One region of the Sphingobacterium sp. UBA5996 genome, then DNA from elsewhere that is predicted to be linked to it. Evidence: riboswitches for the same ligand, from Rfam matches in the RefSeq annotation. Region 1 holds a riboswitch; each other region holds the start of a gene.
The links. Region 1 has a riboswitch for S-adenosylmethionine ahead of metF (methylenetetrahydrofolate reductase [NAD(P)H]). Riboswitches for the same ligand answer to the same signal wherever they lie in the genome.
Positions count from the first base shown of each region.

Region 2: it holds a riboswitch for S-adenosylmethionine, as region 1 does, so the genes downstream of both, B3E00_RS13365 (5-oxoprolinase) here and metF (methylenetetrahydrofolate reductase [NAD(P)H]) in region 1, are expected to answer to the same signal.
Region 3: it holds a riboswitch for S-adenosylmethionine, as region 1 does, so the genes downstream of both, B3E00_RS09600 (O-acetylhomoserine aminocarboxypropyltransferase/cysteine synthase family protein) here and metF (methylenetetrahydrofolate reductase [NAD(P)H]) in region 1, are expected to answer to the same signal.

Region 1 covers NZ_DJAS01000011.1:315,920-322,916, reverse strand. Annotated here, with positions in the region: gene B3E00_RS08750 (DUF2723 domain-containing protein) at 1-1,619, opposite strand, end outside; gene metF (methylenetetrahydrofolate reductase [NAD(P)H]) at 1,935-2,891, opposite strand; SAM riboswitch class I at 2,963-3,065, opposite strand; gene B3E00_RS08740 (hypothetical protein) at 3,242-4,093, opposite strand; gene rimM (ribosome maturation factor RimM) at 4,193-4,717, opposite strand; gene B3E00_RS08730 (30S ribosomal protein S16) at 4,836-5,357, opposite strand; gene B3E00_RS08725 (UvrD-helicase domain-containing protein) at 5,722-6,997, shown strand, end outside.
Region 2 covers NZ_DJAS01000017.1:94,117-101,113, forward strand. Annotated here, with positions in the region: gene B3E00_RS13345 (hypothetical protein) at 99-908, shown strand; gene B3E00_RS13350 (hypothetical protein) at 924-2,018, shown strand; gene B3E00_RS13355 (DKNYY domain-containing protein) at 2,020-2,985, opposite strand; gene B3E00_RS13360 (hypothetical protein) at 3,317-3,622, shown strand; gene B3E00_RS13365 (5-oxoprolinase) at 3,655-3,918, opposite strand; SAM-I-IV-variant riboswitch at 3,985-4,078, opposite strand; gene B3E00_RS13370 (DUF3050 domain-containing protein) at 4,286-5,056, shown strand; gene B3E00_RS13375 (3-hydroxyacyl-CoA dehydrogenase) at 5,206-6,102, opposite strand; gene B3E00_RS13380 (oleate hydratase) at 6,171-6,997, opposite strand, start outside.
Region 3 covers NZ_DJAS01000012.1:189,702-196,698, forward strand. Annotated here, with positions in the region: gene B3E00_RS09595 (FUSC family protein) at 1-1,749, shown strand, start outside; SAM riboswitch class I at 1,930-2,042, shown strand; gene B3E00_RS09600 (O-acetylhomoserine aminocarboxypropyltransferase/cysteine synthase family protein) at 2,299-3,609, shown strand; gene B3E00_RS09605 (homoserine O-acetyltransferase family protein) at 3,645-4,688, shown strand; gene B3E00_RS09610 (homoserine dehydrogenase) at 4,727-5,908, shown strand; gene B3E00_RS09615 (GH92 family glycosyl hydrolase) at 5,973-6,997, opposite strand, start outside.

The sequences.
Region 1 (6,997 bases):
TTGAAAAAACGAACCAATGCGATCAGCCCCAATCCAATCCAGATTGCAAAGGCGTAGAAAGAGCCCACATAAGCATAATCCCGCTCCCGAGGTTGCATGGGCGTTTGATTTAGGTAAACAACAATCGCTATTCCGGTAAATACAAACAGCAAGGTTACGACCAAAGTATAAGGCTTGTTGTTTCGATACAACCATACCGCACCAGCTATTCCCAAAAGCAGCGGCAGAAAGAAATAGGTATTTCGGCTCGGATCATGTGCCTGCGATTGCGGTAGTTTATCTTGCGCACCTAGTCGCCAGTTATCGAATGCTTTGACCCCCGACAGCCAGTTGCCATCGCTATAGGTCCCATACCCTTGTCGATCATTCTGTCTACCGACAAAATTCCATAAGAAATAGCGCGTATACATATCGCCAAGCTGAAAATTGAAAAAGAATTTAAAATTATCGGAGAATTGTGGTTGCTCTCCCTCTTTCAAATTGAAGTAACTTCTATAATAGGCTTGATGGTTTCCATCTTGGCTGTAAATACGCGGGAAAAAGGTTTCCTTATCAAATTGATATTTGTCTATCTGTGTAAAGGGTACATACGCCGATTGATCTTTCCGATAGCCTGTCTTACTCTTTACACCAACCACTTGCGAATCATAATACGGACCTTTGAGCAATGGCTCCCGGACATATTGTTCCCGGCTCAAATAGCCTAAAAAAGAAAATACATTATCTGGCGCATTATTATTCAAGGATGGATTTGCTTTTCCCCGGATCATGACCATGGTGTAGGAACTGTATCCAAATAAAACAAAACAAAAAACTAACAAAGCGGTGTTGAGCGTGTATTTGCGCTTTGTATACGAATAATACAAACCGTAAACTATCAATCCTACCAGCAATGAGCACGAGAAGAAAATTCCGGAACCAAATCCCATTCCAAGTGAGTTTACAAATACAAGGTCAACTTTAGCAGCCAGGCCAACCAACCATTGAATAATACCCCACAAAACGGCTCCAAGGATCAGTACGCCTACTACAAACGCTTTTAAGGTACCTTTCGCACTCACCTGAGTTGCTTTTCTGAAATAGACCACCATCGCTATCGCTGGGATAGCCAAAAGATTCAATAAATGGACTCCAATAGAAAGCCCCATAACAAAACCGATAAATACCAGCCAACGATCACTACCTTCTTCATCAGCACGAGCTTCCCATTTTAATATCCCCCAAAACACAACTGCTGTACACAAGGACGACATCGCATAAACTTCGGATTCTACGGCCGAATACCAAAATGAATCGCTGAAACTAAATGCCATTGCACCAACAATTCCTGCGCCGAAGATCTGCAAGCAGTTGGATAAAGGTGCGTATTTGTCTTCGCGGAGTATCTTCTTGGCAATTGCTGTTATCGTCCAAAATAAAAATGTAACCGTAAGCCCGCTGCAAATTGCCGATCCGATATTCATCCAATAGGCGATTTTACCTGCATTACCCAAAGCCAAGTTTGAAAATACATTCTGAATCAGAAGAAACAATGGTGCCCCAGGTTGGTGTGCTACTTCCAGCTTGTAAGCACAGGCAATGAATTCACCACAATCCCACCAGCTTACCGTCTTTTCCACGGTAGCAATGTATACACATGTGGCAATGAGTCCGCAAGCAAAACCCAGTAGAGAATTTATTCTATTGTACGTCATAAGGTCAATTGGTCTTCTATTAAAATCCTTTTTAGGACTTTAAGTTAAAAAGTTATCCTGATTCCATTATGTTAATTAACACTATTTAACACAAGTACCTGACAATAAACACACTGACACTTGCACGAACACAAATGACTCCGTTACCAACACGACGACTTGGCTATAAGGTCAATTATAGGATATCTTAACAATGAAAAAGGGAGCTTATCAGCTCCCTTTCCCGGGTATTTTTATGAGTTAGGCTAGTTTTTCTACAATTTTCTTTGTTGGACCCGGATTACTCATCGTATAGAAATGTAAAACCGGAGCGCCAAACTTGATCAGCTCCTGACATTGTTGTACCAACCACTCTTCTCCGACTTGTCTGACGTCGGCATTCGTTTTACATTCCGAAACAGCATCGCTCAGTTCTTCTGGAATATCGAGATGAAATATTCGTGGTAAGGTCACGAGCTGCTTTTTAGTTGTCAGTGGCTTTAATCCTGGAATAATAGGCACATGTATTCCATTATCTCTACATTTAGTAACAAATTCCTTATATTTTTCGACATTAAAGAACATTTGAGTTACAATAAATTCCGCCCCCATATCGACTTTTTGTTTCAGATATTTAAAGTCAGTATTAAAATTTGGCGATTCAAAGTGTTTTTCGGGATACCCCGCTACACCGATGCAAAAATCAGTCTTTTCCGATGTGACAATATCCTCATGCAGATACTTTCCTTTATTCATATCAGCAACCTGTTCCAATAGGTCTGTTGCAAAAGCATGTCCACCATCCGTTGGAATAAAATCAGCATCGCCCTTACGTGCATCTCCGCGCAATACTAAGACATTATCTATACCCAGGAAGTTCAAATCGATCAGTGCATTTTCGGTTTCCTCCTTAGTAAAACCACCACATATCAAATGGGGTACTGCATCAACTTTATATTTATTCATGATTGCTGCACATATCGCCACTGTCCCAGGACGTTTGCGATAGGAAACGCGTTCCAGTAATCCACTTGCATGCTCTTTATAGATATAATCTTCCCGGTGGTAAGTTACGTCGATAAAAGGAGGTTTAAACTCCATCAGTTCATCCATGGTTTTAAAAATACTTTGGATGCCCTGCCCTTTCGCCGGTGGCAATAGCTCAAAAGAAAACAATGTTTTTCCTTTGGCATTCTGGATATGATCGATAATCTTCATTAAAAAACTGTTTTTTAGTTTGGTTGGCTTATATCGAAACGCACACGTCGAGGAATCGTTTATCTTCATGTAACTTATCTGTCCCACATGGAGTAGGGTAGAATTTAGCACCTTGAACAATACAGGTTGCTAAGGCTTCAACGGGTCTATTCCCTCGGCCTTTCTCTATAAGCGTTGCTAATATCGTTTTAAAAAATCAAAAGACAAAAATATTTTTTCGAAAAGACTAAAATGGCACCGAAAATAGGGCAATAAGACCTTTGGGCTCTGCTTACACGCAACAAAAGAAATGTATGCACCACCAAAAAATGTTAAAAAAACAGGCGAAAGTAAGGATCGAGAATCATTGGCTAAAGATGCGCTGCCAGGGAATTCCGTAGATTTTTGAGATAAAATGTGATTAATAAAAGTCCTGTTACGTGGTATTCCTCTTTCGATGCATATTTAAAGCCATCAAATAAATAGCGATAGGCGATCAATGCATCTTGTTCATTGTAAAACAACTCTTTCCAAGATTCCGGCACATCTGTCCACGCCTTGAGCACAATACCGTTCTCAGCATAAATAATTGGCGATTCAACACCATCCATTCGATAATCGTGATGTGTACCAGAACTTGATATATGTTGAAAGTAAGCGATGGAATAATCAACAAAATTCAATGCCCTCGCCTTGACCTCCTTTTCACTTTCTGCTCTTACGGGAGCATTCCGCCACAAATTCACTTGACTGTCAAATTTGCTTGGCGTCTCGCGTATAGGGGTTTTATCTAAGGCAAAGTTAAGATAAAGTCTTTCGGTAGTAGGTAAACGCGCTGAGTTAAACTGTGAAAAATCACCTCTTAGCTGAATAAAATCTTTTTTTACCTTAACAATATCCAATGCGATGCTACCTTTTTTCTCGTCGGTCAACTCTAATCTGTCACCATTGAATCTATACTTTCCGAAGAGTAATATATCGTCGAGCGCCAAGACAAAGCGGTCTTTATTATGGAGTGAGAGAAAGGACCGATATAAAGTAGGATCATTCCCATAGGTATTTGCCTCCACATTCTGGGGAGATTCTCTCTTAAGTTTATGATATTGCTCATTCGAATAGCCCAATATCATCTGATAATTACCTTCAGGAAACTCCTTTTTCTTTCCAAAGAAAGCACAAGAAGACAGTGAAAATAGGAATAGCAGGAGTAATAACGATTTCAAAATCAATTAATAATTATGGCAAAATAATATATGCCAATATAATAAATTACTGCGATAGTCTATGAAAGGCTATTCATTTATATAAGCCTAAGGATATACTTATTCTTTATACAGATCCACTAAGCCTTCTGGCAATTCAACTTCAATAATCTCCTCTTCGCCATCAATACCTAAGATCAAATCGTCCGAAAGTGGGAACATCAGCTCCTTGCCATCCATATCTACGGTAGCAACAAATTGTTGTGGAAACTCCTGAACATCTGTTATTCTCCCCAGTTCACCATGGTTTTCATCAATTACTAAAAAACCGATTAAATCCGTATATCTAAAATCATCTGGATCACGCTCCGGCATTTTATCATTGGAAAGATATAGCTTTTTACGTACAAGTATTTGAGCCTTATCAATATGATCCACATCCTCGAATGTCACATAAGCGGTACTGTTCTTTTGAAATTTGATGGCGTCAACAAAATAAGGAACAAGCTTTTTGTTCACTTCCACGAAGACGACATCCATATCCAAACTCTCGTATTCTTCGAATTCAAAAAATAGCTGTACTTCTCCTTTAAGCCCTCTTGTTTTGCTGATATAACCGATGTAAAAGCTTTGATCAATAGTCATATTTTCGTATTTAGCAATTAGATGTAAGACATGATAATGGCAAACTATAGCCTATAGGCTGTTTCAAAAAAAGCCGGCTCAAGGTTGAGTCGGCTTTCTCGAATACTTTATGAAAGAATTAACCTTCAGTTTCTTCTGATGCAGGAGCTTCAGTCTCTTCAGCAGGAGTTTCTTCCGCTACAGGAGCATTTTTAGCAGCTACAGCAGCAGCTTTTTCTTCTTTTTTCTTAGCTTCAGCAGCTAAAGCAGCATTTCTAGCATCAGCTTTAGTTTGTGCTAAACCATCTTTTTTACCAGAGATTCTTGCATCATTAGCTTCAGTCCAGGCTGCAAATTTAGCTTCAGCAGCAGCTTCATCAAAAGCACCTTTTTTCACACCACCTTGCAAGTGTTTTTTGTAAAGAACACCTTTGTAAGAAAGGATAGCGCGAGCTGTGTCAGTCGGTTGAGCACCTTTGTTCATCCAGTCCAAAGCTTTTTCAAAATCCAAAACGATCGTTGCTGGATTAGTGTTTGGGTTGTAAGAACCAATACGTTCAATGAATTTACCGTCACGTGGAGCGCGAGAATCCGCTACGACTACGTGGTAAAAAGGACGTCCTTTTTTACCGTGTCTTTGCAATCTGATTTTAGTTGCCATTTTTTAATTTATTTTATGTATTCAACATATCCCCCGAGCTTCATACTAGAGGGGATGCAAAGATAGTTATTTTTTTCTATTCATAAACATAATTTTATAAACTTCGCTGAAAATGACATCCTTAACACCTTGAACACCCCTTTTAGAACAGATCTCATTGCACCAGCTCTGCCGTCAACACCTAAAGTAATGTGTACAGCTGTTGGCTTCGCCCGAAGGCAACACCTACTCATATTACGACACCAGTATATATCATAAAACAACAATTTGGTTAATAAATAAGAATCAAATTAAGTCTGCTTTCTCAATTAAAATAATCTTCCCCATTTTTGCCAATTCACTTTTTACTTTCTACCTTCATTCTATGAAATCCGTTGCGCCATTAAAAATACTAAAAGCTTCAGCCGGTTCGGGGAAAACCTTTAGCTTGACTTTACATTATCTCACCCTTCTCCTATCCAACGAGAATAGCTACAAGGAAATTTTGGCGGTGACATTCACCAATAAGGCAACTGCCGAAATGAAGGAACGTATCCTATCGGTACTCCATGGCCTGGCAACAGGCCATCCTAGCCCTAAAATTGAAGATTTCAGAAAGTTATTACTGGCACAACAGCCAGGTTGGACTTCACATCTTGTGCAGGAGAAAGCTCACCGTGTTTATCGCCGTATCTTACATGATTATAGTCATTTTACGATAAGTACAATTGATGGTTTCTCCCAAAAGGTCATCCGCGCGTTTACATATGAACTTAATCTTGATGCGGCTTACAAGATTGAAATGAATGTCAATAAAGTGAAAAATGAGCTGACAGTTATGCTCAATCAATTACTGGATGAGCGCCCCGATCTACTCGATTGGATTATAACTTATGCTGAAAAGAAGATAGCAAAAAATGAAAATTGGAACTACCGTCAGCAATTAATGAGTTTGGCGAGCCTTATTTTTTCTGAAAATTTCCAGGAATTTGATAGTTATATCAACTCGGCAAACCCCAAGGAGGTTTTTAATCTCCTTAATCTGGAGATTGAACAGAAGATAAGCGCATTTACCGAAGCGCTATCCATGACAATTGAAGCGTTTAGTGAGACATTCAAAAAATTCAACCTCACTGAAAGTGACCTGAAGGGTAAATCGCGCAATAAGATAATCTCAGCTAGCAAAACCAGTAAAAAGACGGAAAAACTCAGCGCTTCTGAAATTGCCAAGATAATAGAAAAATACCTTCTGTTAATCGACAATGAAGATGCTTTTACGGATAGTGACAAAAATATACGTCATGATCTTATGGCTGCGTTCAGCCCTATCTGGGCGTCCTTCCAAAAGTTACACGACAACCTATCTGCTTACATTGCCTATCAAGCCGTACAGAATAACCTCTATTACCTGCGTTTACTCAAAGAAATGAGCGATTTACTGACACAGTGGCGACGCGACAATGGTGCCCAGTTAATTTCCGATTCTCAGATTCTGTTAAACAAACTCGGACTTGATGAAAATAGCGACCCAACATTTATCTGGGAGAAAATCGGCAATCGCTTTAACTACTTTTTGTTTGACGAATTTCAGGATACTTCGCGCATTCAATGGAAAAACTATAGTCCGCTACTGATCAATGCATTGGCAGATGCCAAAGGTA
Region 2 (6,997 bases), on a different contig from region 1:
ACAATTTACACTTACCCAGCTTCGGTTTCCATAAAATCCGTCAAATTCCGCCGGAGCTGCGGTAAGTGATTTTCGCTTTAACCAAGAAAGGACGAATTATGAAACTACTTTTACGAAAACAAGAGACCATACGCGCATTGGAAAACCTCCGCCAAGGGGAAGAAAGGGGGCTTAAATTCTTCTACCAAAAATTCTATAAACATTTCCTTTTTCGTGCACACCGCGCAACAGATGACGAATGTACAGGCGAAAGTATTGCCCAAGAGGCCTTTCTACGCCTTTGGCTGTTCAGAGAAAATGTACATTCCGAAACTGAAATCTTCGACTTTCTGAAAGTTCAGGTGAAAACCGCGGTTCAGGCTTTTTACAAAAAATCAAAAAATAAATTTCAGCGAAGCTTACTGCGGCTCGATAGCATAGAGGATTATCAGGAGTTTATGCTCGGCTATGAACTGGAAGAGGAAAACGAAGACGATGTGCTCTATATTGAGCAACTGGAATCGGAAAAGAAAAAGAGAATGGATCAGCTTAATGCTATTCTTCCAAACCTCAACCGCGATCAACAACTCTTTGTTCGTCTCTGTCTCAAATATAGTTTTAACTATGAACGTATCGCGTACTATATGGGAAACATATCAGATTATGAGGTTAGTCTACAAATTGAAAATGCAATCGAATACCTACGTGCCATCGTCCATAGTGAGGAAAAAATGCAGCTTGTAGCCAAGCCGGTCGAATTTAAGTTAAATGGTGAAATGACCGAAGAGGAAGCTGAAGTATTTCGCATGCGCTACGAATTGCAATATTCCTTCGACAAAATTTCGGAAGCATTGCAGCTGGATGGGGGACAGGTAAGGACGTTGTTTATTAATGCGCACGCAAAAATTAAATCAAAAAAAATAGCATAAAAAAATAAAAGCAATATGGCAGCTGATACAATGGTGTTGACCCGGAAAATACAGGTGTTCGTGGATTGTGACGATAAAGAAAAACGGTCCGAATATTTTAAAAAACTCTTTGAATGGCAGGATCTCGTATTCCGTGCCGCTAATATGGTCATCACCCACCAATATGTGCAGGAAAATCTGAAAGACCTGATTTATTTGCAAGATGATGTTAAAATTAAACTGGCCGATAAGACAAAGGATCCCGAAGGTGTATTGAATACTTCACGCATGAACACTACTTACCGCGTGCTATCTAATTATTTTAAGGGACGAATTCCTACGGATATTCTATCACAAATAAACACGGCTTTAATCAAATATTTTCAGGCAGATCGTCTCTCCTATTGGAAGGGTGAAAAATCACTTCGCAATTACAAAAAGGATATGCCCATTCCCTTTCCTGGAAGACGAATTAACTTGAGTAAAGATGAGAATGCTAGAGATTTTAAATTCACATTATTCAAAATACCGTTTCGCACCTACCTCGGTAAAGACCGGTCGGATAAACGAGTGCTGCTACAACGTGCATTGGTCGGACAAATCAAAGTCTGTAGTAGCGCAATCAAAATCGTCAAAGGTAAAATCTTTTTGCTGTTGGCCCTCGAGCTCCCAAAGAAAATCCAAGAATTGAAAGATAACATTATCGCCGAAGCGTCGCTTTCAATCGAACATCCCATAGCAGTCACCATCGGAAAGGAGTCCTTTCAGATCGGTAATAAAGAAGAGTTTACTTACCGACGTATGGCCATCCAAGCAGCACGGCATCGCTTGCAAAAAGCTGCCGCATTTGATAAAGGTGGGCGTGGTCGTAAGCGGAAAATGAAAAGCTTGGAGCACTTCAACGAAAAGGAGAAAAATTATGTAGACACCAAGCTCCATCTCTATAGCCGCCGGTTAATTGAACTTTGTGTGAAAGCACAGGCAGGTACCCTCTTGTTGGTCAACCAATCCAATAAGGAGGAAATTGCCAAAGGCGATAAATTTCTGTTGCGCAACTGGGGCTACTACGGTCTTATTGAAAAAATTAAATACAAAGCTAAAATGGTCGGGATCAACATTATTATCGAGTAGATCAATCCAATTTTTTCCCTCTATAAAACTTGCTCCATGCATCCCCGGCATAGCCGTTATCCAAATATTCAAAGGTGGAAGCACTCGCCCCCTTCAACTCCTGGCCGCGATAGAAAACCGTCCAGGAGTCTTTTGCATACCCTCCCCCAAGTGCTTTAAAGGTGGATGCCGAAGCGCCGTTAACTTTTATTCCCTGATAATAGACTGCCCAGGGGTCTACGGCATAGCCATTTCCGATTGATTTGAACGAGTTGGGGCTGCCGCCCTCGACTTTAATTCCACGGTAAAAAAGATTCCAGGCGTCTTTGGCATAGCCATCATCAAGGTATTCAAACGTTGAAGCAGAAGCCCCTTCCACTTTCTGATTTTTATAGAAAACAGACCAATTGTCCTTGGAATATTGACCGCCAAGAGGCTGTGTGGTAGGACCAGCAAATCTCTCGTTCTTTTCGCCCCGATAATAGCTTGACCAATTATCTTTTGCATAACCCCGACCGAGGTTTTCAAAGCTGGAGGAGTTGGCTCCTGCAATTTCTTTGCCCAAATAGTAGACTTTCCATGCGTCTTTGCTGTAACCATTTCCCAGCGTCTTGAAGGAAGACGCTGTCACATTCGATAAGGATCTGCCATAAAAATAGACCTTCCAGGCATCACTAGCGTAACCGTCACCCAGTGACTGAAAAGTAGAAGGACTTGCATGGGCTACAGCTGCCCCCCGAAAATAGACTTTCCAGGTGTCTTTTGCATAACCATCACCTAAAAACTGAAAAGAACCGGCATTGGCATTGACAATTTCTTTACCACGATAATAGATACGTGATCCGATTTTGCTGTAACCATCACCCCGATGTTCCTGAAAGAAAAAAGTAGCAAAATTGGCATGCGCTACTTTAGCACAAATAGCCTGTGTGGCAGTAGTCAACAAAAGAAGAACGAGCATGGTTTTAAATGGGACTTTTGACATCATATAGGGCATCGGGTTAAATTTGAAAGCAAATGATCATATGTTACTCTTGTTAATGAGACCCAATAATCACAATAAAGTTTAGTCATCAATTAATTATTTATTTCTTGGAACTGATGCGATTGAAAATAGAAGGTCATTATTTCGCATGCTTATGTCTTCAACTAAATTCCAACCGTTTAAGCGCTCAGGCTGCGGTGATAATGATAACAGTTTTTATGAATTTCTATCAACCCCGACAAATAGAGGGTTGACCTGTCAGATCTTTGTCAATACGCAAGGTAAAAATCGGGAATATTTGGTCGAGTAGTATTTTTTTTATATATTGCTGGTTATGAGTTTTAAAGAAAAATTAGAGAACTGGCGCACGTCAATCAATCGCGCCGGTAGTGGTGAGGAATTGTATATTTTGCTTTTGAACTACAAAAAGTTTATCAACAAAAATTGGATGGACGATTTTGGCGATCCGGGTAACTGGAAATCGGAATTAAATCAGGTCATCAGCAAAGTAAGAAAGAAAGTGGATGTGGCAGAAATTCAAAATTGCGACGATCTCTCGTCCTACAAAGACGACGCTCGGCAAACAGCCCATTCGCTCAATCATACATTAAGATATCACCACTCATTGACAAAAGAGTAGGCTAGGCCTACTCTTTTTGCGTTTATAGGGCTTTACTGTAAAGGAATCAAAACATTTTGTTCCAGACGGACAGGCACCTGCTTCACCGACGTAAAGCCGTCTTCCTTGGAAATAATATTAGAAAGATCAAGCCCCCTTTTGGAGAATGTACTGATCAAAGCTGTTCTGAAGGTAGCTTTCGATGATCCCCAGCCTTGTCCTAAAATGGTGTCGTTGTTGAGCTGGATCAGTTCATCTGTTGAATAATAACTGAATTTTTCCAGTAAGTGTTGGTAAAGATTTGTTGTTGTAGCCATACAATTTAAAAATTTAAAGGATTAAACCATAAACTGTATCCAGATTACTTTGGGAAAATAACCGTTGTATAACGTTTATTTTGGTCGAAACCCGTATTAATTTACCACCGCGGTGCCTTCACTCGGTTGGTATTGCATCATGCAATTCTGAATACTCTACAAATATAGTAGATTATTTTTTTATAATAAAATTTTTTTTGTCTTTACTGCTATTAAACGCTGATAACCGAAAACAGCAGCAAAACAAGCTGGTCGCTTTGACTTTAATTTGGGTATAAAGCGGTTAGCTGATTGGGAAATTTATCATGTTACTGTAATCTCATCGAAAATACTTTAAAAAGCAGAGAGAACACAATACTTTTGCGGCATGAATAGAATTGCGGAAATTAACGAATACATTGCTACCGAACGCGAAGTATTATTGCAACACCCTTTATACCGTAAAATAAAGACGATCAAAAATTTACGTTCTTTTACCGAAGGGCATGTGTATGCTGTATGGGATTTTATGTCTTTATTAAAAGCTTTACAGATCAAATTAACCTGTACCACACTTCCATGGTTCGCCAGTGAACATCCTTCAACGCGCTATTTGATTAATGAAATTGTATTGGCAGAGGAGTCGGATGAATATATCGATGGACGTCGATTAAGCCATTTTGAGATGTATCTCGACGCAATGTCTGCTATGGGAGCCGACCTCCATTTGATCAATAAATTTATTGCCAATGCCAAAAAATCGGATAATATATTCGATGCTATAGCATTGACAACATTGGACAAGCGAATCAAAGATTTTCTGAATTTTACATTCGAAGTAATAGCTGAGGGTGAAGTGCATAAAATTGCGGCGGCATTTACCTTTGGACGTGAAGACCTCATCCCCGGAATGTTTACGTCTATTTTGGAAGAAATTAAAGCGAATTTCCCTACAGCCAATTTAGACAGTTTTATTTATTATTTTCAACGCCATATTGATTTAGATGGCGACGAACACGGTCCATTGGCGATGCAGATGATAACAGATCTTGCGAAGGACGATGAGGTTAAATGGACGGAAATGAAGGAGATTAGTAAAGTTGCGCTGCAAAAAAGAATTCAACTGTGGAATGCAATTGAAGATTCCTTATATGGATAATACGTTAAGCAGATCTTTGAGAACGGCCTTTCAAATCACGATTTGAAAGGCCTTTTTATGTGCTGTGCAACAAGTCTTATTTATCCGTTACCTTGCAATATCATGCACCAGCTGTTTATTGAAGTTGCGTTCTTTCGAAAGCCAGTCAACTACTTCAAAAAGTCTGGCGATTGATAGGCTGGATTGGGATAGGTATAGAATCCTTCTCCGGTAGCGACGCCTAGTTTGTTCTTATCTATAAAATGTTCTTTGAGATAGGCTACAGTTTTGATCTTTATGGGATCATTGGTTGCCTCGGCACTCATTTTGTTAATATTATAGGCTGTTGTGATGCCAACGATATCGAGTATGCCGAAGGGGCCTGTTGGCGCTCCCGTGGCAACCATCCAAGTCTTGTCGATCGTTTGGGCATCGGCCACTTCGTTGACCAAAAGATCCGTTGCTGCCGACAGTAGCGGAACAAGTAAGGAGTTTACAATATAGCCAGGCTGCTCCTTATGCAGTGGCAGTGCAACCATCCCAATGGATTTTGAAAAGTTGACCACCTGCTCAAATACTGTTTTGTCTGTGCCTGGATGGCCCATAATTTCTGCTGTATTGTGCTTCCAGATCTCATTGGCAAAATGTAGGGCCAGGAACTTCTCCGGACGGCCAGTTTCTTGGGCAAACTGACTTGGTAGTAGGGTGGAAGAGTTTGTTGCAAAAATGGTTTTCTCCGGAGCGACTTTCGCTAACTCCTGATAGAAACCTATTTTAATGGCAGGGTTTTCGGGAACGGCTTCGATCAGAAAATCTGCGTTCGCTACTGCCGAAGCAAGGTTTGAATCGTAACTGAGCCTGTCAAAGGTTGAAGCCAGTTGTTCCTTACTCGCATGAAGATCTTTCTCGAATGCCTGCGCCATAAGATCAAATTTAGCTTTTGCTTTTTCAAGTACCTCATCGTTGATGTCATATACGGTAACTTCATAGCCATGAAAAGCAGCTTGGAAAGCGATCTGATAACCTAAAACACCGCTTCCTGCAATCGTTATATTTTTAAAGTCCATGATGTTATTATTTTTTTTTTCAATTCGTAAAAACATACGCCGCGAAACCATGGCGCATGCTGTGATCCTTATCCTTTAATTCCTTTTAACCAATCTTTGAATTTGCTGATCTGTTCTGTGAGAAAGGATTCCTGCTCTTCCTCGTCCGCGGAACCAAGCGGTAGGATATGTTCAAAATAAGTGCCTTTCAATAGTTTACGCAGTAAACCTTCTCCTATAAACGGTTTGTCGTCATTTAACGTTTTGGCCGCTTTTAAGAGATGACGGATGTCGTATTGAAGGGGATTGATATCTGGAACCTGTTTATTTAAGTTTAAAAGTTCATATACGGCAATCCGTGCTGTACGTACTGAGCTTTCCATGGTAAAAACCACATCGTTATTAGTTTCGACAAACTGACCGACCAAGCCAAGATTTTTGCAGCCTTCAGGGACAACTCTTGGACGGTCACCCTTTGCTCTAGGCATAAACATAGACGTAATGTAGGGCATAAACGCCGTACGCACAATGGTATTTGTGATAACATCGTCCAGTTGCTCAATAATTCCCAGATGGTAACATAACTCGGCTAGAATTTCATCTCCCGTACATTGGGGCATTGGCTTTTTAATGTAATTTCCTTCTTTATCCATAAATAAGGCATATACCCACAAGACAAGAACATCATCCGGTTGGCCAGGGAAGTGTGGCTGTCTATTACAGGTGAAACTCATCAGCCAATCGGAATCGGTAATGGTGATGATACCGCCAGTAACTGTTTTGCCGGAATAAGGGTCGTTGACGGAATATTCTTTTAGTTTTTCGACTAAAGCCGAAGGCTTACAAGTCAGCGTTGCAGACTCCCATGCTGATTTTTCGATTTTACTACAGAACTTTTCGGGTCTACCAAATATGG
Region 3 (6,997 bases), on a different contig from region 1:
GCCTTTCTTTTTCCTTATCATTGGCCGCTGGTTATTTTATTGAGTTCCGCAGGCTTTATCTGCACTTTTTACGGGGTTTTAGGCCCCCGTTATGCCGCAATTGGGAACATGACATTGATTCTGATGAGCTTTGTCATCGGCATGGCCCCTCAACATCCGCTTTCAGTGAGCTTACAAATTACTGCAGGCGCCAGCATCTATTATTTCTTTAGTCTATTGCAGGCTTACATACAACCCTATCGCTCTTTAAAACACGCCATGGCCAATGGGTTTCACGGTTTATCTCAATTTCTATTGATACGTTCTGAATCTTACGATCCGGATATTCCGCTGGACTTGACTTACAGCCGCGTCGGAAAAATTTATGGTCAGATCAGTGAACAACAGGAGCAAATCAGATCCCTCTTATTCAGGGAAGAAAAAATCATAAGCCAACGCTGGCACAAAAGCAACTATTGGCTTAGTCAGGTCTATGGATTAATTGATTTACACGAATTAATTATTGCATTGGATCATGACTATGATGCCATTCGAAAAAATTTGCTGGATACCGGTAGCCTTCCCATAATTCGTCGTAGCATAACATTACTGGCCTTGGAAATCGATAGTTTTTCGCAGCCTAATAAAAGGTTTCGCTATGCAGAGCAGCGCTACGATAACCACAGTAAAATCAATGCGCTGTTGTTGGATCTAAAGGAGATTCAAGAACAACAGACTGCCCCAGCAGATGGTATTCTCGCTTCCATCATCCGTAATATTGAAGCTATTATTGAAGTTCTCAAACGGATTCAAGTTGCTTTTTATCAAAATCAAGAAATCAAAAACAAAATTGACACCAATGAGTATCAGCAATTTATCAATCGTCCTTTGCGTAATTTAAGTGATATCAAGAGCAGACTCAATCTCCATAATCCAATTTTCCGTTTTGCACTCCGGATGGCCGTTCTCTTCGGAACAGGCGCATTGATCGGCATTTCTTTCTTGGATTTTAAATATACTTATTGGATCTTACTCACTATTGCCATCGTTGCGAGACCTGCATTTTCAATGACCAAAACACGCAATATAGAACGCATACTAGGTACACTTTCGGGAATTGCCGTCGGAATACTCTGTTTGGTCTCCATTGACTTTCTGCCCGTTCTTCTTCAAATTGCCGCTATTGGATTATTTGGATTCTTCCTATTCAACCGATCAAATTATATGGTCAGTGTGATCTTTATTACGCTAGGCATAGTCATCGCATTAAACTTATTTGAAGGAAATATTAATATCATTTTAGGCAGTAGAATAATTTTTACTTTAGTTGGTGCGCTGCTGGCAATAGCGGGCTATTTTTTGATACCCGTACGCCAAAGCACGAGCATGGTCCACTTGGCAAAAGAGGTCGCATTATATAACCACCATTATTTTCAAATTATCAACAAACGCCTATCTGATGATCTGCAAAGTTCGTTCGACATTCGACTGGCTCGGAAAAAAGCACAGACTGCCATGGCTCTCTTTTCCGATGCGATCAATCAAATGAAGAAGGAACCTGAACACAAGTGGGTAGACTGGTCCCATATCCATCATTTTCAAGCACTCTCCTATCGCATCAATTCGCATTTGGTTGGTCTCTCCATATCGTTAGGTAGAAAAGCGAATCACGACATACAACAGGGTATCCACTGCAGAATTGATGCTTTAAAACCCCTTTTAACCGACTTAGATCAGCTGGCAGAAAATATCAACTTAAGAAAACCATAAAGGCAAGCTATGTATTTATGTATCAATATTGAATAACAAATATGCGATTACAGCTCCCGAAGTAACGCTCTTTTAAGTAAAAAAAACGTATTTCTTTTGCTTTAATAAAAAAGAAGTTTATATTTGTGTCGTCTTCGAAAGAAGATTTCTAATCAACACCTTCCTTAATCAGTAGGTCTTGATTTATAAAGAAGTGGCGAGAGACTGGCTCAATGACCCACTGGCAACCTTCAATTTGCTTGAAAAGGTGCCAATTCCTGTCCAAAATAATATCGTTTTGGAGCATATAAATGATATAAGACAATGCTTATTAAATTACTGAAATCCATTAAAAATTCAGGTTCAATACAACTGAACCTTGCGAACAGCAAAAGTGTACTACATCGTAAAAAAGTATCGATGCGAATGCGTATGCATACACACTTCCCTGCTTGTTAAAAATCATTTCCTTTTTCTTGGATAACGATTTGACAGACCTTCCAAGTAGGTGTGTATGCTTCTCTTTTACCTTTACAAATTCTTTTTTGAAACCTTAAAATCTGATCTATTATGTCTTCTAACAAAAATTTGAAATTCGAAACACTACAGGTTCATGCTGGCCAAGTCGCTGATCCTACCACAGGATCCAGAGCAGTTCCTATATATCAAACAACATCTTTTGTCTTTGAAAATGCAGAACATGGGGCCAATCTATTCGCATTAAAACAGTTTGGAAACATTTATACCCGGATCATGAATCCAACTACGGATGTATTTGAACAACGGATTGCAGCTTTAGAAGGTGGTGTTTCCGCAGTCGCAGTTGCATCTGGTCAGGCAGCGCAGTTTATTGCATTAAATAATATTCTTGAAAGCGGTGACAATTTCGTTGCAGGGTCCAACTTATATGGAGGTACATTCAATCAATTCAAAGTTGCATTTAAACGGCTAGGTATTGAAGCTCGTTTTGCCACCGATGCTGAAGCTGATAAAATAGAAGCGCTCATTGACGATAAAACTAAGGCAATCTATGTCGAAACAATAGGGAACCCAAGCTTCAATATTCCTGATTTTGAAAAAATTGCCGCTGTAGCCAAAAAATACGATTTGCCATTAATTGTTGACAACACATTTGGAGCTGGGGGTTATTTATTTAAACCTTTAGAGTATGGCGCAAATGTGGTCGTTGAATCGGCAACGAAATGGATTGGTGGGCATGGAACAAGCATTGGCGGCGTCATCGTTGATGGAGGTAACTATAACTGGGGAAATGGGAAGTACCCACAATTTTCTGAACCATCTGAGGGCTATCACGGATTGGTCTTTTCAGATATTTTTGGTGAAAATGGCCCATTTGGCAATATACAATTTGCAATTCGCGCGCGTGTAGAGGGATTGAGAGATTTTGGACCAGCACTCTCTCCTTTCAATTCATTCTTGTTGTTACAAGGCCTTGAAACATTGTCTTTACGTGTACAACGGCATGTCGACAACACGTTGGAAATCGCTAGATGGCTTGAGGCCCACCCTCAGGTAGAAAAGGTAAATTATCCAGGATTAAAAAGCTCTCCAAGCTTCGCTAATGCGCAAAAATATCTTAAAAATGGGTACGGCGCAGTGCTTTCTTTCCAGCTAAAGGGCGATGCAGCACAGAAAGCCAATGACTTTATCGACAGTTTAGAATTAATCAGTCATTTAGCTAATGTAGGCGATACTAAATCGCTGATTATTCATCCAGCCGCAACGACCCACCAACAATTGAGTGACGAAGATCAAGCGCATGCGGGTGTGTTCAAAGGACTATTGCGCCTGTCAGTGGGAATAGAACATATTGATGACATCAAAGCAGATTTACAGCAAGCTTTTGATAAAATCAACTAATTAGACTTTAGTCGGCTATAAAATTTAAATGTAAAATGAGTAAGCATATTTATCTGCACCCGAAGCCTTTTGTATTTGAAAATGGACGAGAGCTTACTGATTTACAAATCAGTTATGAGACGTTTGGCAAACTTAATCCAGATCGCAGCAATGTGATCTGGGTATGTCATGCCCTAACGGCCAATGCAAACGTCTTGGATTGGTGGCCGGGCCTTTTTGGAACCGATGACTTATTTGACCCGAGCGGCTATTATATCATCTGCGCCAACGTCATTGGGTCGGCCTATAGCAGTAGCAACCCATTGTCTATTAACCCATCCACTGGGCACCCCTATTATCTATCATTTCCGGAGTTTACGGTAAAAGATTTGGCCTGTGCACACCAATTTCTTGCTGACCATCTGGAAATCAAGCGTATTAACGTTCTGATCGGGGGCTCATTAGGGGGGCAGCAGGCATTGGAATGGGCGGCGTCCAACACAATCGCAATCGATCATTTAATCGTCGTTGGCACAAATGCTGTTCATTCACCATGGGGTATTGCATTCAATGAGAGCCAACGCCTTGCCATTACAACCGACCGCACCTTTTATGCCAACCATCCTGATGGCGGTGCTAAGGGACTAAAGGTGGCACGTTCAATGGCATTGCTGTCGTACCGTAATTATACAACCTATAGTAATACGCAGAGCGAAAATGATAATAATAAGCTAGGCGACTACAAAGCGTCATCTTATCAAAACTATCAGGGGGAAAAATTAGTAAACCGCTACAATGCTTACAGCTATTATTTCCTGACTAAAGCAATGGATAGCCACAATTTGGGGCGCGGTAGATTGTCTATTGAATCTGCATTAGCAAGCATTAGCTGTCCAACATTGGTATTAAGTGTCAATACAGATTTATTGTTTCCTCCACAAGAGCAACAATTCATAGCACAGCATATTCCCAATGCTCGTTACGAAGAGATTGAATCAACCTATGGTCATGACGGCTTTTTAATCGAAACAACAAAACTAACGGAAACTATTAGCCACTTTCTGAGAGCGGAGAAAGCATGTGTTCCTGAATTAGTATAAGAGATTGAACAATATAATAAGAGAATATAAGAAGAGATATGAGCAATAAATTAACAATAGGGATGTTTGGATTTGGTGTTGTAGGCCAAGGTCTTTATGATATTATCAAAACCAAAAATCTTAATCTGGAAATCAAGAAGTTCGTCATTAAAAACGGTAATAAAAAACGCTCGCTACCAGCGGAGCTGTTTTCTACTGACGCGGAGGCAATTTTAGGTCATCCAGAAATTAATACTGTTGTCGAACTGATTGATGATGCCGAAGCAGCTTACCAACTAACTGTTCGCGCACTGAAATCGGGAAAAAATGTGGTTTCAGCCAATAAAAAAATGATTGCGAGCCATTTGGAGGAACTGGTCGATATCCAGCATGAATATGGCACAAGCTTATTGTATGAAGGTGCTGTTTGCGGAAGTATTCCCATTATCCGGAATTTAGAAGAGTATTATGATAATGAACTACTCCACTCTGTTAGTGGCATTTTTAATGGATCTTCCAACTATATTCTATCTAAAGTTTTCAATGAAAATCAGCACTATGCAGATGCTTTGAAGAAAGCACAGGAACTCGGATTTGCAGAAACAGATCCAACCTTGGATGTAGGTGGATTTGACCCCAAATTTAAAGTATGTATTGTTGCTTCACACGCGTATGGGATCTATGTCAAACCAGACGATGTCTTTAATATTGGTATAGACAAACTCGGGCAACAAGATATTCGTTTTGCAAAAGAGAAAAATTTCAAGATCAAATTGATACCGACTGCAAAAGAGATTGACGGCGACAAGGTTGTACTTTATGTATTACCACGTCTGATAGGTAAAGACAGCATGCTCTATAATGTGGAAAATGAAAACAACGGTGTATTGGTTAAAGCGGCATTTGCAGACGAACAGTTTTTCTACGGTAAAGGGGCGGGTGGTCATCCAACTGGTTCTGCAGTATTGTCAGATATTGCAGCCCTTCGTTATGGATACCGTTATGAATATAAAAAACACTTAGAATCCAGCACATTAAGTTATAGCCAAGATTATTTAATCAAAGTCTATTTGAGATATGCTGACGATGCACTGATTGAAAAGTTAAACTTCAGTGAAATCACAGAACGATATTACGCATCAGATTTCAAATATGTAATCGGTCATATTAATCTTCAACAAATTGCAGCTCATAAGGCAGATTTGGATCAAGATGGCAATTTTATTGCCGAAATCGCGTAGGCAATCAACAAACCAACCTACCTGAAAATAGCCCCGAATGGGGCTATTTTTTTATTGTTTAAATTTAGTTACCTTTCAACTTGAGCTCTAAAATCCCACCTTCCATCAGACGTTCGAAAGGAAGTTGCCAACCTTTCCACGGGCGATTATTCCACCGAACCTGATCCACAATATAATTATTGGGCTGCTCTTTAGTCACCTGAATTATAAATTTATTTTTTCGCAATTTCTCCGGTAATTGTATCGTTACCCGATCGAACAGAGGTGCGCCAATCTGAAACGCTGGCTGTTCGGTGGTTAAGCTCCGTACATCAAATAGCCCTATACTGGATAAGACATACCAAGCTCCGAGCTGGCCTTGGTCTTCATCCTGTCCATAGCCATAGCCGTGTAGGGCATCCGTACCATAAAATTCATTGCAAATTGCCCGAACCCATTTCTGACTTAGGTCAGGTCTACCAGAAAAATAGAACAGCCAAGAGATATGCAGGTTCGGTTGATTACCATGATTATAGAGACTTTCAATTCCAGCAAAAGCATCAATATGGGTGCCCCCTCCAAAAACGTTCTTCTGTGACACCGTAAAGATACTATCTAATCGTCGGTTGAATAAATCCTTTCCTAACAACTTAACCAATTCTTGTGGAACATGCGGAAGGTAAAACGTATATTGCCAAGCATTTCCTTCCTGAAATCCACGCCATGATGCATAAGGATTAAAGTTTGATATAAATTTCCCTACACTATCCTTTGGGCGCATAAACTTCGTTGTGGCATCGTAAAGCGTGCGCCACCCGTCAGATAATTCCTGAAATTTAACATAATCTTTTTGGTGCCCCAATGATTTTGCAAATTGTGAAGCGGCTCCGGCTGAAAAAGCATATTCCAATGTGTGGGAGGCGCCAAACGGAGAGCCGCTAGTCATTAATTCCGGACTCACACTATTGTCTTCAATATAGGGCGAATAGCCTTTACGGACAAAGACTCCGACATCTAACTTACCTGCTCCTGGCAGACGGTCCTTCGCTTCCAATTCATTTTTGCGCACCGCAGTATAAGCAAGATTCACATCATAGTCACGAATACCCA